One region of the Bradyrhizobium sp. UFLA05-112 genome, then DNA from elsewhere that is predicted to be linked to it. Evidence: predicted binding sites of a transcription regulator. Region 1 holds the regulator's gene; each other region holds the start of a gene.

Region 1 (7,793 bases):
TGCGTCGCTCGCCGATGGCGTCTCATGCGACGAAGGCGGTTGCGTGACGCCGCTCGCCGATGGTCGCCTGGTCGCGCTCTCGTTGCGTATCGACGCGCTGGCGGACGATTGCAGCCGCGCCGCGCTGGTGGTGACGGCGAAGCCTGCAGCAGCCGGTTGCGCGGCGATGGTCGTGGATCGCGAGCGTCTGAAGACGCAGGGCGCACTCGCGCTATCGCGCGATGGCGACGGTTTCACGCTGCAAACGGTGAAAGCAAGGAGCGCAAACCGCCCCTGGTCGCCGGCCGGGGCCGGCGATAGCGATTTCGAGCTCAGCCTCGCACCGCGGCCGGCTACTCCACGCAGCAAGGATGCTACGCCATCGGAGGCCGACCTGCAGGCCGAGGATTGAAAGACGCGTCAGCCGATCGGCAGGCGTGTCGTGGGCGTCGTGGTCGTGTGCTGCTCGACGGCGGGCTGCTCTGTCTTCTCGCCGAGCGGCTGCGTCACCGGCAATTGCAGAACCGTGGCACGCTGTCCCTCGACGAGCTGCGTTACCAGCACGTAGTTGCCGTCGGGGAATTCGATCGCATCATGATGACGATCGGGAATGTGCGGATCGACCTTACCGAACTTGCCGACGCGGGAATTGACGGTGCGCGTCCAGATCCAGCGATTGTCGTAGCGGACGTTGTCGGCGAAGGCGAGCTCGGTGCCTGGCAGGAGGCAGACGGCAACCGAGAGATCACGCTCCGACGCAAATCCACGCGTCGAGGTGCCGCGGAAGGTTGTCGTGACGATCGTCTCGCCGACTTGAGCGGGGCGGGTCGCAACGGCATGTAGGCTGTAGTCACACATCGGAGTGCTCCTCATGCGAGATAGCAGGTCCGCGCCCCCCCGGAGGCGCAGGCCTCTACCAGAGTTGGAAGCCTACGAGTGTATCGCGTTTGTGGGCAAATCTGCGGCCCGTCTGCGCATCGCCCGATCACATTATCTTTCCCGGCAAACGAGGAACAAAGCCTCTCGCCGAGACTCTATCTTGGTTCACATCATTCACTCACGCGAGCTTCCATCAGCGCCGGCAGCGGAGTACCCTGAAGAGGGCCAGCTCGCCTGCGGCGCAGGTGCGATCGCATTGTTGGAATTGCGGAATGGCGCGCTGGTTGCCGCCGCGTGCTCTGCCTTTCGGGCGGCGTGGCCTTTCGGGCGGCGTGGTGTTGCGCTGCATCGCTCGCAGGTGCCGATCCCGCGATCAAGGCTGCCGAGATCACGCCTAAAATCACCTGCCGCATGGGTTTTGTCCTCTGCAGCCCGCACAGCGCATTCGCGCCTGCCATGCTTGAGGATTAGCTCTGTGCAGGTGTAGGGATAATCACAGTGGAAGCGACAACGCTATTTTGCTGGAGCGGACGATCCGTCCGCCCGTATCGCCGTGCGATGGCTGGCAATCTGCCGGGCAATCGGTACTTTCTGCTGGGCAATCAGTACTTCCGATACAGCCCGATCAGCTTGCCCTGAATCTTCACCCGGTTCGGCGGCAGGATGCGCACCTCATAGGCGGTGTTGGCGGGCTCCAGCGCGATCGACGCGCCGCGCCGGCGGAAACGCTTGAGCGTCGCTTCCTCGTCGTCGATCAGCGCCACCACGATGTCGCCGGTGTCAGCGGTCTCGTTGCGCTGGATCAGCGCCATGTCGCCATCCAGGATGCCGGCATCGACCATCGAATCGCCGCGCACTTCGAGCGCATAGTGCTCGCCCGAGCCGAGCATGTCCGGAGGCACGCTGATGGTGTGGCTGCGGGTCTGCAACGCCTCGATCGGCGTGCCGGCCGCGATCCGTCCCATCACGGGCACGGCGACCGGACGCTCGCCGTCGTCGACAGACGCGCTGGCGCTCCGCACCTTGCCGAGATTGCCTTCGATGACGCTCGGCGTGAAGCCGCGGCGGCCGGCGCCTGCGGCTTGAAGCTCGGGCAGCTTGATGACCTCGATGGCGCGCGCGCGGTTAGGCAGGCGACGGATGAAGCCGCGCTCTTCCAGCGCGGTGATCAGGCGGTGAATGCCGGACTTCGAGCGCAGATCGAGCGCGTCCTTCATCTCATCGAAGGAGGGCGGCACACCGCTTTCCTTGAGGCGCTCACTGATGAACCGCAGAAGCTCGTATTGTTTGCGCGTTAACATCTCGACCAAATCCCCCGGTTGATGTCGTTCGATTCCGAGACGCCAGATTCAGCAGAAGCCGCTAGATGCTCGAAACAAATCATGAACGGACACTATATGTTCGATATGTGTTCCGCAACCACTTAATTTTGTGTGAACGCGGCGAAGTTCGCATCACGCGCGAATCAGATTGCACTCACAAGGGCAGCCGCAACACCTCGCAAGGCGTGCCTGCTTCGGCCTTTGGCGCGAACGGCGCGCGCACGAGAAGTGCTTGTGCGGTAGCAAGATTCGCAAGCAGCGAGGAGTCCTGGTGGTTGACGGGAACGGCCACCAGCGTGCCGTCCTCGCGCTCCTCGAGCCGTGCGCGCAAATAGTCCTCGCGGACGTCGTTGGGCCCGACGTCGCGCCCGAGCACGGCGCGCTCGCGGCGGTGATGAACGCGCGAGCGGCCAGCAAGCGCGCGAATCAACGGCACCATGAACAGGAAGCCGCAGACATAGGACGAGACCGGATTGCCGGGCAGGCCGATCACCCGCATCGCGCCGAGATGGCCGTGCATCATCGGCTTGCCCGGCCGCATCGCGATCTTCCAGAACGCCATCTCGAAGCCTTCGGCCTGGAGCGCTGGCCTGACCAGATCGTGGTCGCCGACCGACGCACCGCCGGTCGTGATGAGGATGTCGGCGCCGCTCTCGCGGGCCCGGCGGATCCCGGCGGTGGTCGCCGCAACCGTATCGGCGGCAATGCCGAGATCGACCGTTTCGGCGCCCTCGGCCCGCGCCAGCGCGTGCAGGGCGTAGCCGTTGGAGAAGACGATCTGGCCCGCGCCGGGCGTTGCGCCCGGCATCACCAACTCGTCGCCGGTCGCGAGAATCGCGACCCTCGGCCGGCGACGCACGGCAAGCTCCGGATGGTTCATGCCGGCGGCCAGTGAGAGGTCGCGTTCGGTGAGTCTGGCTCCCTGTCGCAGGAGCACGTCGCCCTCGAAGAAATCGACGCCAGCAGGACGGATGTGCCGTCCAGCGATCGCGGCCTCCTTGATCGTGACGCGCCTGCCGTTTGCGACCGTGTCCTCCTGGATTACCACCGCGTCCGCGCCATCGGGCACCACGCCGCCAGTGAAGATCCGCACGGCCTGGCCCGCGCCAACCGCTCCCGCAAATGGCCGGCCGGCCGCGACCTCGCCGATCACGGTGAGCTCTGCGTCCACCGTCGCCGCGTCGGCGGCGCGCACCGCATAGCCATCCATCGCCGACATCGCCTGCGGCGGCTGCGTACGCCGCGCGGCGACATCGCGCGCCAGCACGCGATGGTAGGCCGCATCCAGCGCAACCATCTCCTCGGCCACCGGCTCTACGCCGGCAAGCACTGCGGCAAGCGCGTCGGACACCGGCATCAGGGCCACGGGCAAACTCCTGCTGAGCAAATCGAAGGACAGGTCGCGTTGCGTTCTAGCCGAGTGCAGGCTTCGAGGCAAAAGGGGGCGATCACGAAGGCGGAGATGAATTGTCCCTCCAGCACCGGAACGGCAGGGATGCCCTTTAGGACAATATCGCGCCTTTCCGCTTCCAGCTCAGAATTGCCGCGCGCCATCGCACGCAGGTGCGTCAGGAGACATCCGGGAGAACCCTGATGGCAGAGACTTCAAAGCTATCGGTTGAGAAAGCTCTCGAGAAGCTGCGCGGCGATGAGCCGCCGAAATCGAAGAGCGCAAAGCTGGACGAGGAGATCGAGGCGCTCAAGGAGAAGACGAGCCGCATGCGCGCGCAACGGCAGCGTCTCGATCGGCCTCAACCCAAGCGCAGTTGAATGCGCCTAGCGTGGACGCCGCGCGATCGTCTCGATGACGAGAAGGACCGGGATGACGGTGGCCAAGCATGCCACGGCGACAACCAGGCTCACGGCTAGCATCAGGTGGCTCCCGTTTCATTGTCCGGATCGACGTCGGGCGCCTTCAGGCTGTGATCCATCTCGGGCAGGGGGTCGCCCTGCGATTTGAGATCCGCCGCCTTGCTGACCAGCTTCGCGGACAGCTGCGAATTCGACGTTGACTTGGCGAACTTGAGAAGGATCGAGGCTTGCTTGTTGAAGTAAGACTTGCCCAACACGATCACACATCCGTTGTAGAAAATCCCAACGGACATACGACTCCCGACGCGTTGATCCGTTCCGGGAACTCTGTCTAAAAATGCACAGAGTGAGTTGGTTCCACAATTTGCTAAAAAAGTTCCCGGTGATGGCCGGAACCGAACGCTGAGCGACCGCAGCAATGGGGCGCTTAGAATCCCAGCGCCTTCAGCGCCTCGCCGACGTCGTGAGGCGACGTGACGTGAACCGCGGTCAGCCCTCGTGCCCGCGCGCCTTCGATGTTTTCGGCGAGATCGTCGAAGAACACGATTCGCCTCGCCGGCACGCCGATCGCGGCGACGACATGGTCGAAAGCTTCCGCATCGGGTTTGCGCAGGCCGATGCTGGAGGACAGGTACATCTCGCGGAAATGGCCGAGCACGTCGGCATACTCCTTCGAGAAATAGTCCACATGCGGCCGGTTGGTGTTGGAGAAGGCGTAGAGCGGCACGTGTTGTGCCGCGCGCGGCAACAGGTTGGCGATGTCGGGCATCTCGCCCGCGAAGATCGCATTCCACCCCTCCAGGAATTGCGCGTCGGAGATTTCGATCCCGAGCGAGCGGCGCAGCCAGTCGAAATAGACCTCGTCGCTGATCTTGCCCATCTCGTGCAGCCGATAGGCCTCATCGCGGACATAGCGCGTCACGATCGATTGCGGTTCGCAGCCGGCATGTCCCGCCCAGCAGGCGATCGCCTTGGAGAAATCGATGTCGAGCACGACGCGACCGAGGTCGAACAGGAGCGCATCCGCGCTGCCGGGAGAGAGGAGGGAGGTCATTGCATCCTTTCAGTAACGATAAGGCTCGATATCCAGCAGCGGAAACGCGCTGAACACGCTTGGTACGTTGGTGGCGGTCGCCGGATGCAGGCAGGATGCGTTCACCTCGGCAAACGAGGTGGCCCCCAGCAGCCCGAGACACCGCAACACTTCGTCTTCGAGTAGCTCCAACATCCGTGTGATGCCGGATTCGCCGGCCGCGGCCAACGCCCAGCACTGCAGGCGCCCGATGCCGACGAGGTCCGCGCCCATGGCGAGCGCCTTGACGATGTCGGTGCCGCGGCAGAATCCGCCGTCGACCATGATCTTCGCGCGTCCCTTCACGGCATCGACGATCTCCGGCAATACGTGCATGGCGCCGCGGCCATGATCAAGCTGGCGGCCGCCATGGTTGGAGACGTAGATCCACTCGACGCCGTGATCGAGCGCGATGTGCGCGTCCTCGGCAGTCGCGATACCCTTGATGATGAGCGGGATCTTGAACTTGTCCTTGATCAGCTTCACGGTCCGCCACTCCAGGCCCTTCTGGTAGTCGCCGCCGGTGGCGCGCAGCCGGCTCTCGCGAACATAGCGCTTGGCGATGTCGCGTTCGCGACGGCTGTAATGGGCGGTGTCGACCGTCAGGCAGAACGCGGCGTAGGTGCTTTTCACCGCGCGGGCGACGACATCCTCGACGAAGGCGTCATCGCCGCGGACATAGAGCTGGTAGAAGCGCAGCGCATCGGGAGCTGCTTCTGCGGTCTTCTCGAGGCCCGGATCCGACACCGAGCTCAGCATATGCGCTGCACCGAAGGCGCCGGCCCCGCGTGCAACGGAGGCTGCGCCGTGCGGATCGAAGATTTCGAGCGCGCCGACCGGCGCCAGTACGACCGGCAGGCGCATCTTGCGGCCGAACTGCTCGACGGAACCATCGACATTGCGCATGTCGCGCAGCACGCGCGGGCGGAAGGCGATCTCGTCCAGCGCCATGCGGTTGCGGCGCATCGTGGTCTCCGTCTCGGCGGCGCCGACGATATAGTCCCAGGCGTTCTGGTTGAGGTTGGAGCGCGCCTTGCGAATGAATTCGTGCAGGTTCTGGAACGGCTCGTCGCTGGCACCCAGTTCGACGTTTCGTTGGGGCCGGATACGGGGCGCGTCGTTCATTGTTATCCTCCCGAGAATTTGAAGCCTTATTCCATCGCCTAACCGGTTCGGCGCGCCAAAACCATCCCAAAATCGCATAGCTTGAGCGCGTTGGCCGGACGGGTCGATTCCGCCCCCGGCGCGAACCGGCCGAGGAACGTTGCCAAAAGTTTAGGCTGGGACGAAGGGTTTTTTGCCGGATGCAAGCCAACGTGGCGGACCGGCCTTGAAGAAACCAGAATGGTATTGTGAGACACCGGCTGGATCGCCATTTGCATGGCGGCTCCCAACCGCCAGCGAAAAGGCCAATCGATCCATGCGGAAAACCCTGCTGTTCCCCCTCGGCGCGCTGACCGGCGCGTGTTTGACTCTGCTGGCAACCTCTCCGCAAGGCGGGCAATGGGTGGCGAGAGCGGCGGCGGGCGCGGACGATGCCTATTCGCAACTGAACCTGTTCGGCGAAGTTTTCGAGCGGGTCAAGGCGAGCTACGTCGAGAAGCCCGACAATTCCAAGCTGATCGAAGGTGCCATCAACGGCATGGTCACCTCGCTCGATCCGCATTCGCGCTACATGAACGACAAGGCCTGGACCGAGATGCAGGAGACCACCTCCGGCGAGTTCGGCGGGCTCGGCATCGAGGTCACGATGGAGGAGGGCCTGGTCAAGGTCGTGGCGCCCATCGACGACACGCCGGCCTCCAAGGCCGGCCTCCTGTCCGGCGATCTCATCAGCAAGATCGATGGCGAGGCGGTGATGGGCATGACGCTCGAGCAGGCCGTCAACAAGATGAAGGGCCCGGTCGACACCAAGACCAAGCTCACCATCGTGCGCAAGGGCGCCGACGCGCCGCTCGACGTCGCGATCACGCGTGAGATCATCCATGTGCGCCCGGTCCGGTTCCACACCGAGGGCGGCGATATCGGCTATATCCGCCTCACCTCGTTCAACGAGCAGACCACCGACGGACTGCGCAAGGCGATTACGTCGATCTCCAAGGAGATTCCGCAGGAGAAGCTTGCAGGCTACGTCGTCGATCTCCGCAACAATCCGGGCGGGTTGCTCGACCAGGCGGTCTCGGTGTCGAGCGCCTTCCTCGCCCGCGGCGAGGTGGTGTCGACCCGCGGCCGGAACCCGGAAGAGACGCAGCGCTTCACCGCGCATGGCGGCGACCTCACCAAGGGCAAGCCGCTGGTGGTGCTGATCAATGGCGGCTCGGCTTCCGCGTCCGAGATCGTGGCCGGCGCGCTGCATGACCACAAACGCGCCACGCTGATCGGCACGCGATCGTTCGGCAAGGGCTCGGTGCAGACGATCATCCCGCTCGGCTCCGGCAGCGGCGCGTTGGCGCTGACCACCGCGCGCTACTACACGCCGTCGGGCCGCTCGATCCAGGCGCAGGGCATCGCGCCCGACATCGAGATCCTTCAGGACGTCCCGGCGGAGCTGAAGGGGCGTGTCGACACGATGGCCGAATCCCAAATGCGCGGCCATCTCTCCGCAGCCGACGGCAGCGAGCAGACCGGCTCGCAATCCTACGTGCCGCCGGAAGAGAGGGACGACAAGGCCTTGCATGCCGCCTTCGACTTCCTGCACGGCGTGACCGTGAATGCCGCGGCCGCGAAGC
Region 2 (7,793 bases), on a different contig from region 1:
GCGTCACCGGACGTCCCGTTTCGACCATGATCGCACGCACCACGCCGTCGGTACGGAAGAAGGACGCCTCCAGTCGCCGCGCGCCCTTGCCCTGCTTCTCCATGGAGGTAACAAGCGTATCCGCGAGCCGCGACAGCGTCATCGCGATCATGGTGTCGGTCGCGATCGGCTCGGCGAAACGTTTTTCCACGATGTAGTCAGGCGGCGATTTTCGCGGACTGATCGGCGCATCGCCCTGCCCCAACGCATGCGCGAGCAGCGTCGAGAAGCGCGCGCCGAAGCGCGCTGTGATTTCATGGGGACTGCGTGAAGCGACATCACCGATGGTCTTCAGGCCGGCGCGACGCAGACCCGTGGTGATGGCGTCATCCGCGACGAGCGCCGAGACCGGGAAGCGGTTGATCGCTTCCGCCTCCGCGCCATCGGCAACGATGGTGCCAGGTGCCTGCCGCGTCAGCGTGCGCGCGCAGATCGAGGTCGAGGCGATCGCCGCGCTGACCGCAAAACCCTGCCGTGCCAACGCACGAACGAGCGCCTGCAACAGGTTGGCTTCGCCGCCGAACAGATGCGCGCAACCGGTGATGTCGAGAAACAGGCCATGCGGGGGATCGAGCGCCACCAGCGGGGTGAAGCGGTCGCACCAGTCGGCGATATCCTCGAGCGTCCTGGCATCCGCCGCGACATCGGCGTCGAACACTTTTAATTCCGGACAGATCGCGCGGGCATTCGCCAGCGGCTGGCCGATATGCAGGCCGAGGCGCCCGGCCGCTTCATCGAGCGCGTAGATCGAAAGCGCGTTGTTTTCCTTGGCAACGACGATGCTCGGCTCATCTTTTCGTTTTAACGCGTTTTCTCCACCCGAACCGATGTCCACTTCGCCTGGAAACGCTTTATCCGGCTTTTCGCTGATGAGCGAAAGCACCCGCTTGATGCGATCGATGGGCAGGCGCGGCAGCCACAGGCTGAGGATACGCCGACGATTCACTGAACAGGCACTCATCACATTTCCATTCCATGATCCACCGGCCGACCGGGCCATGACGATTGCGAACGAGCTCGGCATCGAAGCGAGGCGCGCCCCAGGCGCTCCACGCAGGTCCAGGCGGCGAATGCGCCGCCCGCAACATCCATCTGGTTTCCGCGGTCGACGGCAGAGGGTTTGCCGCCATCCGCAGCAGCAGCCCAGTGCCTCCTGAGGCTTGGGCTGCAAGCGTCAGCTTGCGGCTCGCCACGAGATCGAACTGTTTCGTCTCGCCCCAGAGCTCGAGCACGACGGCGCCCAGCGCATCGCAGGCAAGCGCATCGGCCGAGGTGCGCAGCGCGCTCTCGACATCGGCAGCGCGCACCATCACCACGCGGCACGGATCGAGGCCGAGCTCGGCAAGCCCGCTCATCGACAGCGTACCCGCCTCGACCTCCGAAAAATCCTGCCGCACCCACAGCAGCGGGCGATGCGCCATCAGGCGCCCCGCAAGTCCGGTGACAAAGCCCGTCGCGGCCGTGCCCTGGCGTCCCTCGCAAAACACTTCGTGGATCGCCGCGCGCGCCAGCCCGCCCTGCAACGCGTCGTCTGCTTCCGGGTGGCCGAGCGCCACGCGATCGCGATGATGCGCGGCTTCCGACGTCTCGATGCGCTCGATCTGGCCGCGCAAAGCCGCAAGCGCGCTTATGCGTGCGCTCATGCTCGCCGCTCCTTCAGAGATGGTCGCCAGGATCGTCAGAAAGACAAACGATCGGCTGGCTCATTTGTTCATGATATGTTCTAATATAAAGCTAACAGCGCCACCGGAGTCAATCGAATTGGCGCACCCGCAAATTCATGAGTGGAATCAAGAGGATTCAAGTGCCATGTACCTCATCACCCTCGATAGCGAGACTGATTTCGACGGCTGGCGCAAAGCCGCACGCGCGCTGGCATTGCATCACATCGCCCCCGCGGACGTGACGTGGGGCGTGCCAGGCCAAACCAAGGATCAGATTCCGCCCGGCCTGTCCGAGGCGCCGAGCCTTCCGCCGATCGAGATCGAAAACACCTTCAACGTGCCGGCCAATTTCATCGAGATTGCACGCGTCGCGATCCTCAATCGCGACGGCGAACGCTTTGCGCTGCTCTATCGACTGCTGTGGCGGTTGAAGGCCGATCACGACCTATTGGCAACGATGACCGATCCCGATGTGGCGCTGGCCATGGCGATGGCGAATAGCGTGCATCGCGACGTGCAGCGGATGCGCGATGTCGTCCGTTTCCGCGAAATCGGACGCGAGCAGAAGGCGCATTATGCCGCCTGGTTCGTGCCGGAGCATCACATCGTCGAATTCGCCGCATCTTTCTTCGCGCGCCGTTATGCCGACATGCCCTGGTCGATCCTCACGCCCGACATCTGCGCCCACTGGGACGGCCACGTGATCTCGTTCACGCCGGGGATCAGCCAGACGGAGATGCCTGCAGCAAACCGATTGGAGGAGACTTGGCGCCGCCACTTCCAGCCGGACCGGCCGATCGCACCGGAAGCGCCCAAACCGCGCGGGAGGAACCTCGCGGAAGCCTCGATACTTGAACCTCTGCTCGCCGATGCCGAACGCTGGACCGGCGGACGGATCACCCCGCGCCCGGAGGCACCCATGCCACGCAAACCCGCCGCCGATGATCTCGAAACGCTGCGCGAGGAAGCCGCCCACTGCCGCGCCTGCCCTCTCTACAAGGATGCAACGCAGACCGTGTTCGGCGAAGGCCCGAAGTCTGCCACCATCATGCTGGTCGGCGAACAGCCCGGCGACAAGGAAGACATCGCCGGTCATCCCTTCGTAGGCCCTGCAGGCATGATGCTCGACCGCGCGCTGGAAGAGGCCGGCGTCGACCGCAGGAAGGTCTATGTCACCAACGCCGTGAAACACTTCAAATTCGTGCCGCGCGGAAAAATCCGCCTGCACCAGAAGCCGAACACACCGGAGATCCGTGCCTGCCGGCAATGGTATGAGCGAGAACTGGCGGCCCTTCGGCCCAGCCTCGTCGTGGCGATGGGGGCGACCGCCGCGCAATGCGTGTTCGGCAAGATCACGCCGATCGGCAAGAACCGTGGCCGGCTGATCGATCTGCCCGACGGCCGCAAGGCACTGGTGACCGTGCATCCGTCCTATCTGCTGCGGCTGCCTGACCCCAAGGCAAAAGAGCTGGAATATCAGCGCTTTGTGGATGATCTGAAGATCGCAGCCGGATTCCGGGAAAAATCAGCACGGGCGGCGTGATATAACACACGCTGCGCCGCAGCAGATACCGGTGGAGAAGCACCGTCATTTCAACTGCCTGTCACATGCCGCGCGCAAAATCGGAGCACAGGGACAGGAGAGTTTTTAATGAGTGACCTTGCTTTACCCGGCTCCATCGAGCCAGCGTTGCGGAAAGGGCCAGACCTCGACCGCGGTTTTCATCCGCTGACCGGCATTATCTACATGGGGATCATCGCCGCGGCGCTACTCTTCGTCGCCTACAGCATTTGGGTCGACGTCGATGCGACCGGCACGCAGGTCAAGAGCATTGCGCCCTTCCTCATGCTGTTCGTCGCGCTGCTGATTGCGCTCGGCTTCGAGTTCGTGAACGGCTTCCATGACACTGCCAATGCGGTCGCAACCGTCATCTACACCCGCTCGCTGCCCGCCCATATCGCCGTGGTCTGGTCCGGCCTGTTCAACCTGTTCGGCGTGCTGCTGTCATCGGGCGCAGTCGCATTCGGCATCGTCTCGCTGCTGCCGGTGGAGTTGATCCTCCAGGTCGGCTCCAGCGCCGGCTTCGCCATGGTGTTTGCACTTCTGATCGCAGCGATCATCTGGAACGTCGGCACCTGGTATTTCGGCCTGCCGGCGTCGAGCTCGCATACGCTGATCGGCTCGATCATGGGCGTCGGCATCATGAATGCGGTCCTGCACGGCCGCAGCGGCACCTCGGGCGTCGACTGGACCCAGGCCACCAATATCGGCAAGGCACTGCTGCTGTCGCCGCTGTTCGGCTTCGTGCTCGCCGCCGGCCTGCTGTTCATCCTGCGCGCCGTGCTGCTGCGCGCCACGCCCGCTCTGTTCGGCGAGCCGAAGGGCGACCAGCCGCCGCCGTGGTGGATCCGCGGCATCCTGATCCTCACCTGCACGCTGGTGAGCTTCTTCCATGGCTCCAATGACGGCCAGAAGGGCATGGGCCTGATCATGCTGATCCTGATCGGCACCGTGCCGACGGCCTATGCGCTCAACCGCGCCCTGCCGGCGAGCCAGATCGAGCAGTTCGTCGCGAACTCGGAGGCCGCAAGCAAGGTGATCGAGGCCAAGGCCGCCGGTTACAACGTCATCGGCAACCCGCGTCCCGCGGTGACCAACTACGTCGCTCAACACGAGGTCAACGGCGGCACATTCCCGTCGCTCGCCGTGCTGGTGCGCGACATCGCCAAGCAGGTCACCACCTACGGCTCGCTGGCGAAGGTGCCGGCGGAAGTCGTCGGCAACACCCGCAACGACATGTACCTCGTCTCCGAAGCGATCCGCTTCCTGATGAAGGACAAGGAGGCCGAGCTCAGCGCCAACGACGTCGCCGTGCTCACCGCCTATAAGGGCTCGCTCGACAACGCCACGAAGTTCATCCCCGGTTGGGTGAAGATCGCGGTCGCCATCGCGCTTGGCCTCGGCACCATGGTCGGCTGGAAGCGCATCGTCGTCACCGTCGGCGAGAAGATCGGCAAGACGCACCTCACCTACGCGCAAGGTGCCTGCGCCGAGATCACCGCAGCCGCCACCATTGCCGCCGCCGACGTCTACGGCCTGCCGGTCTCGACCACGCATGTGCTGTCGTCAGGCATCGCCGGAACCATGGCGGCGAACGGCTCCGGTCTGCAATGGGCGACGATCCGCAACATCGCGATGGCCTGGGTGCTGACGCTGCCGGCCGCGATGATCATCTCCGGCGTGCTCTATTACGTGTTCTCGCGCGTGTTCTGAGCTCTACGCCACTCAACGACAAAGGGCCCGTGCATCGCGCGGCCCTTTTCATTTTGGCTCAGGTTTGCGTGCTTACGAAGCCGCCAGAGAGTTCTCCACCAGCTTGATCCAATAGGACGTACCGTAGACGATCGCCTCGTCGTTGAAATTATATGCGGGGTGATGCAGACCCGCGCTGTCGCCATTGCCGCAGAAGATGAAGGCGCCGGGGCGCGCTTCCAACATATAGGCAAAATCCTCGCCGCCCATAAGCGGCGGCATCTCGTGCACATTGGCATCGCCCGCGACCTGTTTGGCCACTGTCCGCGCGATCTCGGTCTGCGCGGCATGATTGTTCACCACAGGATAATTCCTCTTGTAGTGCAGATCGATTTTCGCGCCGGTGATCTGCGCCACGCCCGCCACCACCTCGCGCACGCGCTTCTCGACAAGGGCCCGCACCTCCGGCGTCAGCGTGCGAATCGTCCCCTTCAGCTCCGCGGTCTGCGGAATGACGTTGCGGGCGTTGCCGGCGTGGAATTCGCAGATCGAGATCACGGCCGAATCCAGGGGATCGATGCTACGCGCGACGATCGACTGCAGCGCCGTGATCAGCTGCGCGCCGACCAGAACGGAATCGACGCATTTGTGCGGACGCGCGGCGTGGCCGCCGACACCCTCGATTTTGATGTCGACCTCGTCGGTCGCCGCCATGATCGGCCCCTGCCGGATCGCGAACGAGCCGATCGGAATGCCGGGGCCGTTATGCATGCCGTAGACCTGGTCGATGGAAAAACGCTCCATCAGCCCGTCCTTGACCATGGCCGCGCCGCCGGCGCCACCCTCCTCGGCCGGCTGGAAAATCACGACGGCATCGCCGGCGAAATTGCGGGTCTCGGCGAGATAGCGGGCCGCCCCTAACAGCATCGCGGTGTGACCGTCATGGCCGCAGGCGTGCATCTTGCCCGGATTCTTCGAAGCGTAAGGCAGGTTGGTCTGTTCCTCGATCGGCAGCGCGTCCATGTCAGCGCGCAGGCCGATGGTCTTGATGCCCTCGCCGGCCGGCTTCTTGCCCTTGATCAGCCCGACCACGCCGGTCTGGCCCATGCCGGTCACGACCTCATCGCAACCGAACTCGCGCAGACGGTCCGCGACGAATGCTGCGGTGCGGTGAACGTCATAGAGCAGCTCCGGGTGCTGATGGATGTCCCGCCGCCAGGCCTGGATGTCAGGTTGAAGATCGGCGACACGGTTCACGATGGGCATGGAGGATCTCAAGCCTTCAGTTGGGAATACAGCATTGTCTACCATGCAAGCTGCCGTCTACCTAGTCGAGGTAGCCCTGCCTCGCCGTCATGGCTGGCCGCTGGCTTGTCTTGGCCATCCACGTCCGACTAAATAGGACGAGCGGGCGGAAGCAGAATGCCGAGACGGCTTGAGGGTGAGTTCGATTACATCGTCGTCGGGGCCGGCACGGCGGGCTGCATCGTCGCCAACCGGCTCTCGGCTGATCCGAACAACCGCGTCCTCATTCTCGAGGCCGGCGGCGACGACAACTGGATCTGGTTTCACATCCCCGTCGGTTATCTCTTTGCCATCGGCAACCCGCGCTCGGACTGGATGTTCAAGACCGAGGCCGAGCCGCGACTGAACGGCCGCGCGCTCGCTTACCCCCGCGGCAAGGTGATCGGCGGCTGCTCGGCGATCAACGCCATGATCTCGATGCGGGGACAAGCCGCCGACTACGACCATTGGCGCCAGCTCGGGCTCGCCGGCTGGGGCTATGATGATGTGCGGCCGCTGTTCAGGCGGCTGGAGGATCATTTCCTGGGCGAAAGCGAGCATCACGGCGTCGGTGGCGGCTGGCGCATCGAGGCGCCGCGGCTCTCCTGGACTATTCTTGACGCCGTGGGCGATGCCGCAGAGGAGATGGGCATCAAGCGCATCCCGGATTTCAACACCGGTGACAACGAGGGCACGAGCTATTTCCACGTCAACCAGAAGCGCGGCCGCCGCTGGTCCTCGGCGCGCGGCTTCCTCAAGCCCGCGCTGAAGCGTCCCAATCTGCGGCTCGAGAAGCACGTGCTGGTGGACCGCCTCATCATCGAGCATGGCCGCGCCGTCGGCGTGCGCTTCATCCAGAACGGCGAGACCATCGAGGCGCGCGCCAAGCGCGAGGTGATCCTCTCGGCGGGCGCGATCGGCTCGATCCAGGTCCTGCATCGCACCGGCATCGGACCTGCCGACTGGCTCACGCCGCTCGGCATCGACATCGTGATGGACCGGCCCGGCGTGGGACGCAATTTGCAGGACCATCTGCAACAACGCGCGATCTACAAGGTCGAGGGCGTACGCACACTGAACGAGACCTACTACAATCTGTTCCGCCGCGGCCTCATGGGGCTCGATTATGCCTTCCGCCGCCGAGGTCCCCTCACCATGGCGCCGTCTCAGCTTGGCATCTTCACCCGCTCCGACGCGACGCGCGCGCGCGCCAACATCCAGTTCCACGTGCAGCCGCTCTCGCTCGACAAGTTCGGCGATCCTCTGCATCGCTTCCCCGCGATCACGGTGAGCGCCTGCAATCTCCAGCCGACCTCGCGCGGCAACGTGCGCTTACGCGCCGCGACGCCGGACGAGAAGCCGATCATCGCGCCGAATTACCTCTCGACCGCCGACGACCGCCAGGTCGCCGCCGACGCCATCCGCACCACGCGCCGCCTGATGCAGCAGAAGGCGCTGGCAAAGTATCGCCCCAGCGAATACCTGCCCGGCCCCTCCGTCGGCGACGACGACGCCTCGCTCGCCAAAGCCGCCGGCGATATCGGCACCACCAT
Region 3 (7,793 bases), on a different contig from region 1:
TTCAGTGCGATGGTATACATCGTCCGTTGAAGCAGTAATTTCCGATGCAACCGCTTGCATGTCCTGCATTGAGCTCGCCACAACGTCGACGACCCGCGACACATCGCTATCAAATCTCCTTGCAAGACTCAGCCTCTCTTCGCGCATACGAACCAGGTCGGTTATGTCCTGCCAAACACACACGACTATCGGACGGCCGCTGAATTTCGATACGACAAGACTAATCCTGACCGGAATGGAGGTTTGATCTTTACGCCGAAGCCACCACTCGATTGCGACGTGGCCCGACCTCATCACAAGCTCATTGGTCTCCTCGAACATCTGCGCAACCGTCTTGCCGTTCGGTTGAGGATCCAGAGAAAGCGAAGCGATATCCAATCCTCTCAGTTCTTCTGCATTGGAAAGCCCGAGCATGTGAGCTGCAGCATCATTGCCGAGCACGCACCGGTCGGCGTCATAAATTGTAATACCATCTTTGATCGACTCGAACGCTTTGATCGCCATCGCTTCGTCCAAGTTCACTGCTGGCGCCTCCCGTCTCGTCGACGTCAAGAAGGAAAGGACCAACATCAATCCGCCGAGAAGGAGTCCGGCCCAGAAGTGAAGTGAGAGCGCATCTGCATTAGCCGCAACTGTTGCTGCTGGGACGGATAATGCCAGGGCGAGATTTGATATCCGATTGTGCCACATAATTCCAACCGCCACTTGAATCCAACATAAGTGGGCGTATCGAATCTCAATTAAGATTTCCCTTGCGCACCATCCTATCGGTGGCGCACCTATACTTGCGTATAGTCGAGTATACCGGCGTATATGTGCAGTTGCTCGCGAGGAAAGCTTGGCGTGCAGTCCAAGATCTCGGCGACAGCATGCGAGCGCGATCTGGACCACCGCTGTTGAGCGGTGATCAGTATCCAGTGCATGAAGGAATCCGCTGTACGGCATCTGGACAATCTTCGATGGAGACCGGGGCACCAGCGAAGTCAGCCCCGGGACCGTACCTAAGTCTATGGCTTGACGCGCACCATGGGACGAAGCGAAGGCCCTGCATCGGCCGCTATCCGATGACGCCCCAAAGATTGTCGCACGCGGCGTTTCCAAGGGAGATCGGGCCGTGGCATGAAACATGTCCAGGCACGCCCGTATGCCGGCGGAGCCGGCTCTACCGCAGCGGCATGTGGGTGACAATCGTTCACCTCAGTAGGTCTTCGATCGGCACTTCGTTAAATGGATCTGCGAGCGCGCGTCTGGCAACGAAGAGTCCAATTACGGGCGTCTGCGGAGCGCGCTCAAGAATCATCTCCTTGACGGCTTTGAAATGGGAGCCTGTCGTGAGGACGTCGTCGGACGATACCCACGATACCGCGCAGGTTCTGCAGTTGGTTTTCCGCGATCCTGTAGTTCTGCTTGAGCTCGGTCGGCGACATCCGGTTGCCGCCCTTGAAAGTGTTCGTCGAGGCGATCTGCTCGACTAACTCCCTGACGTCGGGAGGCGCCGGGGCGCGGACTGCTCTGCAGACCTGCACCATACGATCATCGTAGGCGGGATCGGTTTTCATCTTCGATGGCGGAACCGGAACAATCGTGGCTTGGCCCAACCATTCGGCGTTTAAAACCGCTGACAGATCGTTCGCGCATCTAGCGATTGCCGCGGCCTTATATTGGTACCCACCGTCGCCTCGCTTCTTCTGAAGATTGTGAATGAGCTGATTGGTCTCGCCGCCGCGCCAACCCAAAGGGGCCGTAATTTCGTAGAGGTAGTGACAATCGTCACCCTCGTCGAGGTACCAGTGGTCTCTGCGGTTGGTCTCGTCAATTTGCTGGAGAAGGCGTGCAATCACCTAACGCGCCCCAGATATCGGCAAGATCGCGGACACGGATCGCGCCCCTCTTCTCGAAGTTCGCCGGCCAAGTGATGTCATCTCGCTTGAAGCAGGAATCGAGAATGAACAGCTTGCGGCTTTGCTGCAAGGCCGCGCGAGCCTGCGTGAGCGTCCCGCTTGTGTCGCTGGCCTCGACGATGATCGTCCCCTTGGTGAGAGCGCTCATCGTGACGTTTCGCTCAGGGAAAAACAGCTTGTTCTGCGGTACGTGCTGACTAGCGTACCGGAGCACTGGCACCTGAGAAATGAGCAGATCTTCCTCCGCGATCCTGCGCTGGAGCGCCTGATTCTCCTTCGGGTAATAGGTCCCGATCGGCGTGCCGATCACAGCGATTGTGTGGCCCTTCGCCTCGATCGCGGCTGTATGAGCTGCAGTGTCGATGCCGGTTGTGAGGCCCGACACAACCGTAAAGCCGCGCTCGACCAACGCGCGTGAGAGCCTCGCCGCACGCGATTTTCCAGCTTCGCTAGGATTGCGGCTCCCCACGACGGCAACGCATCGCGTCTCGACGAACTCCCAAGCACCTTGGAAATAAAGCATTTCCACCGGATGTCTTGCATCCCGGAGCTTCGGAGGATAGTTGCCAGTGAGATTCAGCCGAGTTCCGAACCTAGATACGCCTGCCTTCTTGAGCGCAGCCAGAACTTCCGATGCGCGAACGTCCGCCACAGCACCTGAAACGAAGTCGGAAGGGACAGCAGTCGGGTCCGATGCGAATTTCTCGGCGATCGTTTTGAAGGTAGCCCCCTTCTCAAGCCACAGCGCTTCGTAGGCACCCAACTCCCTACGCGGCGAGATTGACCGTACGGCCGGCCCGTCATTCATTCGTGCGAGAAGGTTCATCGTCCAACCCTAGCTACCCCCTGCGGCGGCTGCTTTTCGGGGACAAAAGCGTCTGGAGGGTGTAGCAACTCGCAAAGAACAAATCAAGAACCGTAAATATCTCCATACAGATCATTGGGTTAAATGGTTAACATTTCCTTGATTTGCCGGTGCACTGTCCTCGGACGAGGCCGAGCACCGTATCGGCCGCTTCGGGCGTCAACCCGACAGTGATGTAGCGAATTGCCCCCCAAGACGCGCCGATCAGTCGGCCGCCGCCAAAATCGGGGAGACCTTTCCACCGAAAAGGAAGAAGTGTTGAAGAGTCGGCACTGTTCGCCCGTAACGCCCCGGCTCCACAACTGAAGCCAGCCATAATGTCTGCCAGGCAGTGGTCCGCGCGGCTCTGCCTATGGTCGCGGCCGAACAAGTCGGATGCCGCGAATGCAGAACCGATTTGTGAGGCCGGCACCCGGCTCACAATGCGGTTCGTACCGGTTATCTCTGTCGAACGACAAGCCACCGGCACGATTTGTGAAGGCGTAAAATGCTGATGAGGCAGCGTAGCCCGACTGTCTGCCCTGCGTGTCCACATGGACGATTGGGAATTGTGGCGGGCGCTGGCTTGGCGAGCACCGCCGAGCTGCTGGCGATTCTTCGGAACGAAAACCACGACAGAATCCCTGATGCCGCCCGCTTTGCCCTTATCCAAGTCGCTGAGCAGATTGAGCTGCTTAACGATATCGAGCGATTGGATACGTTCAGGCGCGAGAAACACCCGGTCCATGCTCCCCTCCTCTTCGATGTCTGACGTGAACGAAGGGACGATCATCATCGTCAGCAGCGGCTGGCTGCCGTACCAAACTGTATAGCGCCTGCGAGATCGAAGATCATTTCATGCCAAGGCTCCGGGCAACGTTGACAAGTTTAGCAGCGCTACTTACGAGCCTCGAAATCGTACAGCCAATGCAAGAATGCCTCCAAGAAACGGGAGATAAATTCCATTGATAGTTCGACTGCCGAAATTCATAGGTTTTTCCGGATTGATGATCTCCGCCTCGAAAAACCCGCTCTGGTCGCCCGTTCTAACGCTGACATCTTGAAAATCCAGGAATTCACCGGTTTCTGGCGAATATGCTTTGTATACAGCCTCCTTGATTACGAAGATTAGTTTTGGGCCAAAGCGACTGCTGGACCATTCCCGACGTTGTAGTTCCGCGGAGGTGCATATGATTGGCATAAGGTCAGCTCCGAGCGGCTCTTCATCTTCGATGTCCAATCCCAGGGCGAGGACGTTTCTTGAGCATCCCGCAACGGCGCCACAATCAGACGAAGAGTGGGAAATGCTCCCAACGACGCCTACGGGCCAAAGAGGAGCCCGATCACTTCTAGACAAGATCGGAACAGGAGTGAATCCGAGGCGGCGCAATCCCTCGCGAGCGTGATGACGTCCCCAAGCGAATTCACGCCGACGACGCAGGGACACGTTGCCTAAAATTTTCGCTTCAGGGGGAAACGGAGGAGGAGCGGGATCGTACATTGGTCCGCCCGAAAAGCTGATATCATGCGCCAAAGCGGCAGAAATGGCAGCTCCTAACGTCGCGAGCGCTTTCATAGCTGGGACAAACCCTTTTTTTTTCGAGGAGCGCGAAGTGGGACCTTTGAATTCCCGCGAGTGGTTAGCTTGCGACCACAAGAGCTTCAAGTCGCGGGAGACCAGCTCATCATGCGAGCGGCACCCCGATCTCGACCGGCGGGAAACTCCAGCTCCGCGTCCAGTTTCAACCCACAATCTGGGTTGCTCTTGAAGTGGGATGCCAGAGCGCTCGTCTAAGCTCAGCGAACTGTTGAAACATAACAAACAACGCGATCATGCCGGCGCCCAGCTCAGCGATTGCTTGACTGATCAACAGTCCGTTGAAACCCGATATGATCGGCAATAATAGTACGGCCGGTATGAAGAGATAGCCCTGCCTCGCGAAGGACACAACCGCACTGAGGCGCGCCCTCCCGAACGACTGAAGCATCGTCGTTACGAAACTCTCAAGACCAAAAAACCCAAAGAACAGATGGAAGACGATGGAGGTCGAGACAGCAATTTCCCTGACCTTATCGCTATTGCTGAACAGCCCAACCAAAGGCCGGGCAAAAATCACAACGGCCGCAGAATACGCAACGGAAAACGCGACCGTTATTGAGAGTATGAACTTCGCAGCCTTCAGTACACGAGCAAAGTCCCGTGCACCCCAGCCAAAGCCAAGGACAGCCTGCGAGCCCATACAGAAGCCGGTGATAGGCAGTGCGCCGATCGTCAAGATCCGTACAGCTATTCCCAGGGCCGCGATAGACTCGTCCCCGAACGGCGCAGCAGCTCCGTACAAGAGCATAACGGCAATAGCCGATAAAATACTGGTCGCGGACGCTGGCGCCCCTATGAACGCGAGCTGCTTGATGCGATCAGCTCGCAACGAGACGTGAGATATCCTGACGTGGACTATCCCGCGGAGCCTCGCAAAATACGCGATATAGAGGCTAACAGCAGCTATCTGAGATACCAGCGTTGCGAGGGCTGCGCCTCGCACACCGAGGTCCAGCAGAAATATGAAGATGGGATCAAGCACAGCGTTCAGTATGAAGGCGGTAACCATCGTCCACATGCTGAACCGTGTATTGCCTTCGGCCCTGACGACGAATCCGTTTACAATGTTTAGAAGCATCAATGTGTACCCAAACAAAAGCGTCGTTGTGTAGTCGAGCGCCACGGGTATAATCGTTGGGGTCGCCCCGAGCGTTACGAAGATCCCTCGCAGGTTTATAAGCAGCGCGACCGTAACCGTGATACCGATCGGAACGGCGAGCGCAAGTGCGGTGGTCGCGCCTCGACTCGCTTCCAGGTACTCTCCAGCGCCAAGATGACGAGATATGACCGACGCTGCTCCAACACCGATCCCCTGTCCAGCTGCTGTGAGCAGGACCACGATCGGGAAGGCCATGCTGACAGCTGCGATCGCCTGTGCGCCAAGCGCGCCAACAAAGATCGCGTTGACGACCTGCTGTAACGCGTTGATCGACAAGCCAACAACAGACGGAATCGCGAGCCGCAGAATGAGGCTCGACAGATTGGGGGCCGATAGGTCAATGTGCTGCATCTTCTTCGGCATCGCATCGCGATCGCTCTCGAAGGCGAATTCCGCATCTGGCTCATTCATGGGTGAACGTGTCGCGAGCTCTTCCGCATTCGCTAATCGTTTGCACCAACTCCTGTTGCAATGTTGTGCAAAGATTACGGGTCAGCTCATAACCGACTTGGCTTGAATCATACCTCGCTTCGATCTGAAGCTGGCCGGCTTGATATCCGACATCGAACCAGAACAGGTGAATCACGGACCCTTCATCCATGTCTTCGCCGATCCAGAGTCGAGAGGGTTCCCTGGCTAAGAGACGGCGTGGAAAATGGCGCTGCACACCCGCTCGATAATTCAATCCAATTCTTGGTAAGGGCAGGCGACCGACCCGGCTCCGCACGTCTGTATCTCGGTTTAAGAATTTCATGGCCCGAAACCCGATTCCCCTGCGCGGCAAGGAATTGCGCTGGCGGTATATTGAACGCGCACGATCGGGGCGGTGCTCCGTTGCTTTCAGTCTCAAGGGAAGCGGAACAAGTTCGCTGATATGGGCGATGATCTGAGATGGATCGAGATCATCAAAAAGCCGCCCACGGATTGAGGTAAGGCTATCGATCCAGAGCGAGTAGTTGCCGAAAACGCGTCCAAAGGCGCTGGATATGGCCGCAAGAAAGACATCGACGTCCTGACAATGCGCCCACCTGGCTGCAATATTGAAGAGATCAGCTGTCGCTTGTTTGTCGATCTCAAGATGGTATTTGGCCTGATCTTCCCAGAGGGATCGGCAGTTCGCTTCATCCGTGCGCCCCTCAAGGCGTGCATAGTGAAGCTCTCTCGCCGTCACCTTCGAAAAGCTTGCGCCGCCAGATGAAGCGTCGCTGATGTGAAAATCGAACTGATTGTAGTCAATCCCCTCCCAGTATTCGAGTTCGGCTGGCGCTTCGCTGTTCGCGTAGTGCTCAAGGCGCTTCAACCATGGACAGAGCGCTTGTGTGTTCTCGGGACCGCTTAGAGCATCGCCCGAGGCAAAAGCGTTGTATGCCGTATCCAACGCTTCCAGGAAAAGGCGATAGCCGATCCCGTCCGCTACAAAATGATGGATCAGGACCAGAAGATAGTAATCGCCGCTTTCCGCTGTGCGGAACGCTGTGACGCTGACAAGAGGCGTCTGGCCGTCAAACCGAAACATATGCTGACGTCTTGCCGAGATGCTCTCGATTATCTTACGCTGCTGAAGGACGTTTATTCCGACAAGATCGATCTCTTCCACCAAGCGTTCGGCCACGGAAGGCTCGATTGTCAGACGTAGGCCATCAGCAGTTCGAGCGACACGCAGTCTGAGGCCTTCGTGCCTATTCATGACATGGGCAAGGGCACGCTCCAGCGTTCGGACGTTGAGGACGCCGGCGGGCAAGTAGAACAGATCGCCGATGTTGAAGTGCTCGTCGAAGGCGGCAAGACGGTTCCAAGATGAGATTGCGGGGGTGATTGCCAATGAACCACCCGCGGAATGGGGTGTAACCGCTTCGTCTGCCGCCAATTCCCTGATAGTCGGTGTTCGATGAAGTCGCTCGACGGTGAGATTCAGCCCGGCTTTGCGCGCCAGCGTGACGCAGCGCACGCTGAGAAGAGAATCTCCGCCGATATCAAAGAAGCTCTGATCGAGTCCGACCCTCTTGGTGCCTAATAGATCCTGCCAGATCGCAGCAAGAATGCGCTCCTTCCGCGTGCGGGGCTCAGCACAGGGAGCTGGCCCCACCTCGCGGTAAGGAACGGACGACAGGCGAGAACGATCTATCTTCCCACTTGCCGTAAGGGGGATGCTGTCAACCAAACGGAAGGCGGCAGGAATCATGTAGGATGGCAATGTGTGGCGCAGGTGAGCGACGATATCTCCAGAGCTTAGACTGTGGCGAGCCGGAACCACGCTGGCGATCAAGCGGCGATGACTATCCATGCCGT
Region 4 (7,793 bases), on a different contig from region 1:
TCAGCACCGACGCCCATTCGCCCGCCGGAATGGCCCGCCTCATATGGCGCTGGCTGACGACGTAATCGCCGAGCAGGACGGTCAAATCGGGGGCGAGGCCATTGGTGCGCGCAACGATGCCCTCGATCCGATCGAGCGACATCCAGGGATCGCAGGCGTGGAGATCGGCGATGACCGCGATCTTCAGCCTGAAATCGGAAGGCCATTGCGACGGCGAGAGGTCGTAGCGGGTCACTCGCAGCTGCGCCGGTTCGACGCCGAAGCCATAGGCCGCGGTCGAGACGCCAAAGGCGCCGAACCCGCCCATCAATCGCAAGAGATGCCGCCGAGAAAACATGAGATCCTTACCCGTGATGCAGGCAGAGAGTGACGAGCGATTGTAGCGGAATTCGGTTGCGTTTGTGCAGATCGTCAGCAGAAACGTTAACGGTCCCTCGCGCCGACCAGCGCATCCAGACGCGTCTTCAATTCGTCGGACGCCCGGTAATACCAGACGCCGCCGAGCAAGTCATGGAATCGCCTGTCGGCGCGGGCCTCGCGCTCGATACGGTCGATCGTGCGCAGGCTGATCACGTCCTCGAGAGGGCCTGCCGCCAGCAGCGACAGCAGCACGGGATTGGACTCCACCTTGAGGATCTCCAGGATCAGGTCGATCATCCGGTCGGGATCATCCTCGCGCAAATCGCGCTCGAAATCCATGATCACGAACAGATTGTCGTCCTGGTCGCGGTCGGACCTGGAATATTGCTCGATCCAGGCCTGCGCCAGCTCGGACAGCGACAGGCCAGCGCAATCGAGCGGCCCGCGCGGAGTGCGCTGGGCCATGTGATCGGCATGCCAGGCCGCATCATTGGCGATCCCGGCGATGCGCCGCATCAGCGGCTCCTGCTCGCCCAGATGCACGCCCCCGAGCAGCCACCGCAGCCGCGCATTGTGCTTCGCCTCATGCTCGATACGCACGATCACCTCGTCGCCGTGGGCGTAGAGCAGCGCCAGCAAGAACTTGTCGTTGAGCTGCATCACCGTCGGCTTGTCGGTCTCGGTCCTCAGCACGTCAAGAATGAGATCGAGCGCACACTGCGGCCGGCGATGCGGCAGACGATCGAAATAGAGTTTTAGCGCCCAGACACTGCCGGCCTGGTCGCGCCGGCTGACGCGCTGAAGCGCGCACCACATCGAGGCCAGCTCGGCCAGCGGCATCGGATCGAGAAGCGCTTCAGTCTCGTCAGGCGTCCGCAGTTGCGGTGCGGACGCGATGGTTTCAAGCAGTGTTGCGTGCTCACTCAGCCCCATTCTTCCCACTCCAGCCAATGTGCAGTAACGGCACCCCCGATCGCCGCGGGTCCGCATTAGTGGGAGCACAAAACAGGTGGGTTCAACGTCGCTCTAGTCGTCGCTCTCGTCCGTGCCGAACAAGCCGAACTGTGCCGTATCGCGCGAGGGCTCAGCAAGGCCGAGATGGCGGAAGGCGTGCGTGGTGAGGAGACGGCCGCGCGGGGTGCGCTGGAGATAGCCGCACTGGATCAGATAGGGCTCGATGATGTCCTCGATCGCGTCGCGCGGCTCGGACAGCGCGGCCGCCATGGTCTCGACGCCGACCGGGCCGCCGCCATAGTTCAGCGCGATCGTCGAGAGGTAGCGCCGGTCCATGGCGTCCAGGCCCGCGGCATCGACCTCGAGCGCGCTCAGCGCATGGTCGGCGATCTCGCGATCAATGGTATCGGCGTTCGCAGCCGAAGCGAAATCGCGCACCCGCCTGAGCAGCCGGCCGGCGATGCGCGGCGTGCCGCGGGCGCGGCGCGCGATCTCGTTGGCGCCATCCGGGCTCATGCCGACATTGAGCACGCGCGCACCGCGGCTGACGATACCTTCCAGCTCCTCGACCGTATAGAAGTTCAGCCGGATCGGAATGCCGAAACGATCGCGCAGCGGATTGGTGAGAAGGCCGGCACGCGTCGTCGCGCCGACGAGGGTGAACTTTGCGAGCTCGATCTTGACCGAGCGCGCCGCCGGGCCCTCGCCGATGATGAGGTCGAGCTGGAAATCCTCCATCGCGGGATAGAGCACCTCTTCCACTGCGGGGCTCAGGCGATGGATCTCGTCGATGAAGAGCACGTCGCGTTCTTCCAGATTGGTCAGAAGCGCGGCGAGATCGCCGGCCTTGGCGATCACGGGGCCCGATGTGGCGCGAAAGCCGACGCCGAGCTCGCGCGCCACGATCTGCGCCAGCGTGGTTTTGCCGAGGCCGGGGGGCCCCACGAACAACACGTGATCCAGCGCCTCGCCGCGCTTGCGCGCAGCCTCGATGAAGATGGAGAGGTTCTTGCGCGCCTGCTGCTGGCCGACGAACTCGGTGAGCGACTGCGGACGCAGCGCCGTGTCGCCGACATCGTCGCTGCGGCGCTCGGGCGTGACGATGCGGGAGGGCGTGTTCACTCGTTGCCTCGCCGGTACTTGTTCGGCAACAGCTCGCCGATGCTCGCAACCTTCGGCTCGCGGCCGTTGTCGGGAACGATGACCCGCGCCTTGGCGTCATAGTCATGGATCAACTCGCGGCAGATGCCGCAGGGCGAGACGACGGCGATATCGCCGGGTTCGCCTGGCTTCGGATGACGCACCGCGACGATGGTCTCGATGCCGTGATCGCCCGTCTCCGTAATGGCGCGTCCGATCGCGATCGCCTCCGCGCAGACCGCGTTGCGGCCGATATAGGCGTCGATGTTCACGCCCGTGACGATGCGGCCATCGCGGGTGCGCATCGCAGCCCCCACCTCCTGCCATTTGTTGCGATAGCGCTGGCTGATCGCCTTGGTCGCGGCGGCAATGAGTTCCTTGTCTTTATTGCTCAGCATGGTGGGAAATACATTCCTTCGTCAGTCAACGGCCGCGCAGGATAGTCTATTTTGACAATTCTTTCAGACCCAGGCGAATGAGCTGCGCGGTTTCCGCATTCTCGCCGGCATTGCGTGACGCCGTGGCAATGGCGGCTGCCGCCTGCGGCTGGCCGTAGCCGAGATTGACCAGCGCGGAGATCGCGTCCGCGACGGGTCGCGGGGCGCGCTGGTCGTCGACGGCGCCGGCGAGGTGCACGACGTGCGGATCGACATTGGCGAATGCCGGCGCCTTGTCCTTCAATTCGGTGACGATGCGCTCGGCGACCTTGGGACCGACGCCGGGCGTGCGCGACACCGCGGCCTTGTCGCGCAGCGCGATCGCGTTCGCGAGGTCAGCCGGCGACAGCGTGCCGAGCACGGCGAGAGCAACCTTGGCACCGACGCCCTGCACGGTCTGGAGCAGGCGAAACCATTCGCGCTCCTGGTCGGAGCGGAAGCCGAACAGTTTGATCTGATCCTCGCGGACGTAAGTTTCGATCGAGAGCACGGCGGCTTCGCCGGGCGAGGGCAGATGCTGCAGCGTGCGCGTCGAGCAATGCACCTGGTAGCCGACGCCGCCGACGTCAAGGATAACGAAATCCTCGCCGTAGGAATCGATCAGGCCCTTGAGCTTGCCGATCATAACCCGACCACCTTCAAGCGCAGGGCGGCACTCTGCCGGTGATGGGCGTGGGTAATGGCGATGGCGAGGGCGTCGGCGGCGTCCGCCGACGGCGGCTCGGCCTTGGGCAGCAGGATCTTCAGCATCACCGCGATCTGGTTCTTGTCGGCATGACCGGCGCCGACCACGGTCTTCTTGACCTGGTTGGGCGCGTATTCGGCCACCGTGATGCCGAACATCGCGGGCGCCAGCATGGCAACGCCGCGGGCCTGGCCGAGCTTCAGCGTCGCGACGCCGTCCTTGTTGACGAAAGTCTGCTCGACCGCGGCTTCCATCGGCTTGTGGTTGGAGAGCACGGCAGCGAGCCCCTCGTGGATCGCGAGCAGCCGGCTCGACAGCGGTAGCCCGTCCGGCGGTTCCACCGAGCCGCAGGCGACATAGACGAGGCGATTGCCCTCGGCCTCGATCACGCCCCAGCCGGTGCGGCGCAGGCCGGGGTCGATGCCGATGATTCGGACGGGCTGGCGAATCGGGGGCGCGGTCATGGGCCAGTGATAGCGGCTGGCCGGAGGGAGGGAAACAGAAACGGAACGGAAGTAACAGGGGAACTAAGCTCTCGTGCCCCGGGCGCAGCGCAGCACGCAGTGATGCGCTGCTGAACCGCGGCCCATCCCTCATCGGCACGGGAAGCGTGGGTCCCGGCTCTGCGCCGCAGCGTTTCACGCCGCGTCGCGTCCGGGACACGAGACGACCTCAGCCGCCCATCTTCGCGATCAGCGCGTCCGACACCTCGAAATTGGCGTAGACGTTCTGGACGTCGTCGTGCTCGTTGAGCAGGTCCATCAACTTGAGCAGCTTCTCGCCGGTCTCGTCATCGACGGCGACCGTGTTCTGCGGCTTCCAGATCAACGCGGCCTTGCGCGGCTCGCCGAACTTCGCCTCGAGCGCCTTGGCCACATCGCGGTAGCTTTCGGTCGAGGCGTAGATCTCGTGGCCGTTCTCGCTCGAGATCACGTCGTCGGCGCCGGCCTCGATCGCGGCATCGAGCACCGCGTCATCTGACGCGACGCTGCGGTCATATTCGATGATGCCGGTGCGGTCGAACATGAAGGACACCGAGCCGGTTTCGCCGAGATTTCCGCCGGATTTGGTGAAGAAGGAGCGGATGTCGGAGGCCGCGCGATTGCGGTTGTCGGTCAGCGCCTCGACGATGACGGCGACGCCGCCGGGGCCATAGCCCTCGTAGCGGATCTCGTCATAGTTCTCGCCGTCGCTGCCGAGCGCCTTCTTGATGGCGCGTTCGATATTGTCCTTCGGCATGTTCTCCTGGCGCGCCGCGATCACGGCCGCGCGCAGGCGCGGATTCATGTTGGGATCCGGCGTGCCGAGCTTGGCCGCGACGGTGATTTCGCGAGCGAGCTTGCCGAAGAGCTTCGACTTCTGCGCATCCTGCCGCCCCTTGCGGTGCATGATGTTCTTGAATTGGGAATGTCCGGCCATGCGTGGTCTCTCGAGGAATCGTCAGCCAAGGTCAGGGGCAATGTAAGGGATCGAAGCGCGGGCCTTATAGGCCGCGAGCCCCCTGGAATGAAAGAGTATACTTGAAGGTAGCATCGTAGGGCCAGATGCCGCGCCATCAGGCACCTGTTAACCCTGACTTCATTTCGGGATGTGAAAATATCCACATCCCGTCCCCCGACAAGAGCAACCTGATGGCCTTCGGATTCCTTCGGAAGCGTCTGCCGGAACAGGCCGCGGCAGCGCCGCAGGTGACCCAGGCCGTGGCCGAGCCCGTTGCTGCGCCGGAAGGCGATTCGGCCAAGGAAATTCTTGAGCTTCTGGAACTCGAGCTCGGCGCGATGATCCGCCAGCTCGAGCGCGCCGCCCAATCGGTCGCCGGCGGGGCGGAAGCGACCGCCAACACGCTCGCGACGATCCGCGAACGCACCGATGCGCTCACGGGGCGCAGCAGCGCCGCGCAATCGACCGCCACCACCTTTGCCACCGCGGCCGACAAATTCACCCAGTCCGCGCGGGGCATCGGCGCCCAGGTCCGCGAGGCCGGCAAGCTTGCGGATGCTGCCAGCGCCGCCGCGCAGGAAGCCCGCGCCAATGTCGACCGCCTGCGCGAATCCTCCGCCGCGATCGGCAACGTCGTCAACCTGATCGCGCAGATCGCGCGCCAGACCACGCTGCTCGCGCTGAACTCGACCATCGAGGCGGCGCGCGCCGGCGCTGCCGGCAAAGGCTTTGCCGTTGTTGCGACCGAGGTGAAGGCGCTCGCGGTGCAGACCCAGAGCGCGACCGACGAGATCACCAGGAAGATCGAAGCGCTGCAAAAGGATGCAGAAGGCTCGGCGGAAGCCGTGCACCGCATCTCGCAGGCGATCGAGGCGATCCGCCCGGTGTTCGACACCGTCAACGGCGCCGTCGCCGAGCAGACCGCGACCACCAGCGAAGTCTCCGGCAACGCCGCGACCGCATCCCAATTCATCGTATCCGTCGGCGACAGCGCCGCCGAGATCGATGCCGCCACCAAGGCGGCGGAAGCGCATGGCGAAAGCGTCTCCAGCGCCGGCAAGGCGGTCACGACGTTCGCGCAGAAGCTGAAATCGCGCTGCACGGTGCTGCTCAGGCAGAGTGACGGCGACGACCGCCGCAAGACCGAGCGCCTGCCCTGCCATCTCAAGCTCGAGATCAGGGGTGGCCGCGCATTGATGCCGGTCTACGAGATTGCGATGGACGGCGTCCTGATCGGCGGCGCGGACGCAGCGAGGCTTTCGGTGCACGAGACCATCGACGGCCTGCTCCAGGATATCGGCGCCTGCCGCCTGCGCGTCGCCGAGCAGTCCAAGGCCGGCGCGCGGGCGCAGTTCCAGGCGCCGAATGCCGAGCTGCGCGAAAAGATCGAGGACAAGCTCTGGTCGATCCACGAAGAGAACACCGAGTTCGTGACCCGCGCAATGGAAGCGGGCGCTGCGCTGACGAGGATCTTCGAGCAGGCGGTCGCGCGCGGCGAGGTCAGGCTCGACGATCTCTTCGACACCGACTACGCGGAAATATCAGGCACCAATCCGCAGCAGTACCGCACAAGATATCTCGACTGGGCCGACCGCGCCCTCCCCTCCTTCCAGGAAGCATTCCTGGCGAAGGATCCACGCATGGCGTTCTGCGCCATGGTCGACCGCAACGGCTTCCTGCCGGTGCACAACAAGATCTATTCGCATCCGCAGTGCCCGGGCGATGTCGCCTGGAACACGGCAAACAGTCGCAACCGGCGCATCTTCAACGACCCCGCGGGCCTCGCTGCGGCGCGCAATCTGCGCTCCTATCTGGTGCAGAGCTACGCGCGCGACATGGGCAACGGCAACACGGTGATGATGCGCGAGATCGACGTGCCGATCCGCGTGCAGGGCCGACACTGGGGCGGGTTCCGGACCGCCTACAAACTTTAAAGCATGATCCCGGAAAGTACGGAGCGCTTCCGAAAAGACCGTGCACGAGCAAAGACCTGAAGCGCGATGACAATTCACCCTGACGTTATCGCGCACCTAGTGCACGCTCAGGCAAGACGGCAAAGCGCGAATCAGCATTAAAACGAATCACGCTTTGAAATGGGAATGGGAATGCCGTTGGTGAGTCGATAGGCGACTCCGACTGGAGGAAGTTCAAACATGTCCGTCGTGCAGCGTGCAGTCATGGACGCGTCATCCAACCGGACGCTGGCCGAACGCCTCATAGACCAGCTCGCCGATCGCATTGGCGGCCTCGGGGTTGAGCTCGCCGACATCGCCGGCAACGTCCAGGAGGTCGCCAACCGCGTCGCCGGTCAGTCGGAGCGGTTCCACCATCTGCAGAAGACGGCCGAGACCATGGTCTCGGCCAATCGCGAGATCGCCAATGCCTCGCAGGCGGTGCAATCGACGACATCCACCGCGGTCGGCGAGATCGCGCAGTCGCGCGACGTGGTCGAGACCGCGGTCAGCCACATCTCCGAGCTCGTTGCAGCCGTCGCTCGCATCGAGGCACGGCTTGCCGCGGTCGGCTCGGCGCTGAGCCAGGTCGCCAAGGTCTCCGGCTCGATCGAGGCGATTGCGAAGCAGACCAACCTGCTCGCGCTCAACGCCACCATCGAGGCGGCACGCGCCGGCAGCGCCGGCCGCGGCTTCGCCGTCGTGGCGAGCGAGGTGAAGAGCCTTGCGGAAGCAACCCGCCAGGCCACGCAACAGATTTCGGACACCGTGCGCGATCTCGACGGCCAGATCGGCAGCCTGATCGGCGAAAGCGGTGATGCCTCG

What was found. Region 1 encodes LexA, which represses DNA repair genes until DNA is damaged. Its sites were predicted from a motif close to TGTTCNNNNTGTGTTCNG; they were not measured.
Region 2: SO180_RS14755 (ImuA family protein) is a predicted target of LexA. The motif match lies at 1,748-1,765, and genes of this name have one in related genera.
Region 3: SO180_RS21075 (DNA-processing protein DprA) is a predicted target of LexA. The motif match lies at 2,802-2,819, and genes of this name have one in related genera.
Region 4: ruvC (crossover junction endodeoxyribonuclease RuvC) is a predicted target of LexA. The motif match lies at 4,071-4,088, and genes of this name have one in related genera.

What each region holds. Positions count from the first base shown of each region.
Region 1 covers NZ_JBANBK010000061.1:5,518-13,310, forward strand. Annotated here, with positions in the region: partial or broken gene SO180_RS29290 (ComEC/Rec2 family competence protein) at 1-391, shown strand, start outside; gene SO180_RS29295 (hypothetical protein) at 400-837, opposite strand; gene lexA (transcriptional repressor LexA) at 1,461-2,159, opposite strand; gene SO180_RS29305 (molybdopterin molybdotransferase MoeA) at 2,335-3,546, opposite strand; gene SO180_RS29310 (hypothetical protein) at 3,774-3,950, shown strand; gene SO180_RS29315 (hypothetical protein) at 4,052-4,285, opposite strand; gene SO180_RS29320 (HAD-IA family hydrolase) at 4,420-5,046, opposite strand; gene SO180_RS29325 (alpha-hydroxy acid oxidase) at 5,056-6,189, opposite strand; gene SO180_RS29330 (hypothetical protein) at 6,228-6,446, opposite strand; gene SO180_RS29335 (S41 family peptidase) at 6,485-7,793, shown strand, end outside.
Region 2 covers NZ_JBANBK010000021.1:17,566-25,358, forward strand. Annotated here, with positions in the region: gene SO180_RS14750 (Y-family DNA polymerase) at 1-1,000, opposite strand, end outside; gene SO180_RS14755 (ImuA family protein) at 891-1,682, opposite strand; gene SO180_RS14760 (UdgX family uracil-DNA binding protein) at 1,849-3,246, shown strand; gene SO180_RS14765 (inorganic phosphate transporter) at 3,355-4,977, shown strand; gene SO180_RS14770 (M20 aminoacylase family protein) at 5,050-6,222, opposite strand; gene SO180_RS14775 (GMC family oxidoreductase) at 6,379-7,793, shown strand, end outside.
Region 3 covers NZ_JBANBK010000035.1:50,960-58,752, reverse strand. Annotated here, with positions in the region: gene SO180_RS21085 (methyl-accepting chemotaxis protein) at 1-522, opposite strand, end outside; gene SO180_RS21080 (hypothetical protein) at 1,290-1,841, opposite strand; gene SO180_RS21075 (DNA-processing protein DprA) at 1,813-2,727, opposite strand; partial or broken gene SO180_RS21070 (IS110 family transposase) at 3,126-3,237, shown strand; gene SO180_RS21065 (hypothetical protein) at 3,332-3,517, shown strand; gene SO180_RS21060 (4'-phosphopantetheinyl transferase family protein) at 3,647-4,321, opposite strand; gene SO180_RS21055 (MATE family efflux transporter) at 4,488-5,915, opposite strand; gene SO180_RS21050 (amino acid adenylation domain-containing protein) at 5,908-7,793, opposite strand, start outside.
Region 4 covers NZ_JBANBK010000001.1:163,506-171,298, forward strand. Annotated here, with positions in the region: gene SO180_RS00800 (metallophosphoesterase) at 1-337, opposite strand, end outside; gene SO180_RS00805 (DUF6869 domain-containing protein) at 424-1,293, opposite strand; gene ruvB (Holliday junction branch migration DNA helicase RuvB) at 1,387-2,436, opposite strand; gene SO180_RS00815 (cytidine deaminase) at 2,433-2,852, opposite strand; gene ruvA (Holliday junction branch migration protein RuvA) at 2,899-3,516, opposite strand; gene ruvC (crossover junction endodeoxyribonuclease RuvC) at 3,513-4,040, opposite strand; gene SO180_RS00830 (YebC/PmpR family DNA-binding transcriptional regulator) at 4,249-4,995, opposite strand; gene SO180_RS00835 (methyl-accepting chemotaxis protein) at 5,208-6,950, shown strand; gene SO180_RS00840 (methyl-accepting chemotaxis protein) at 7,170-7,793, shown strand, end outside.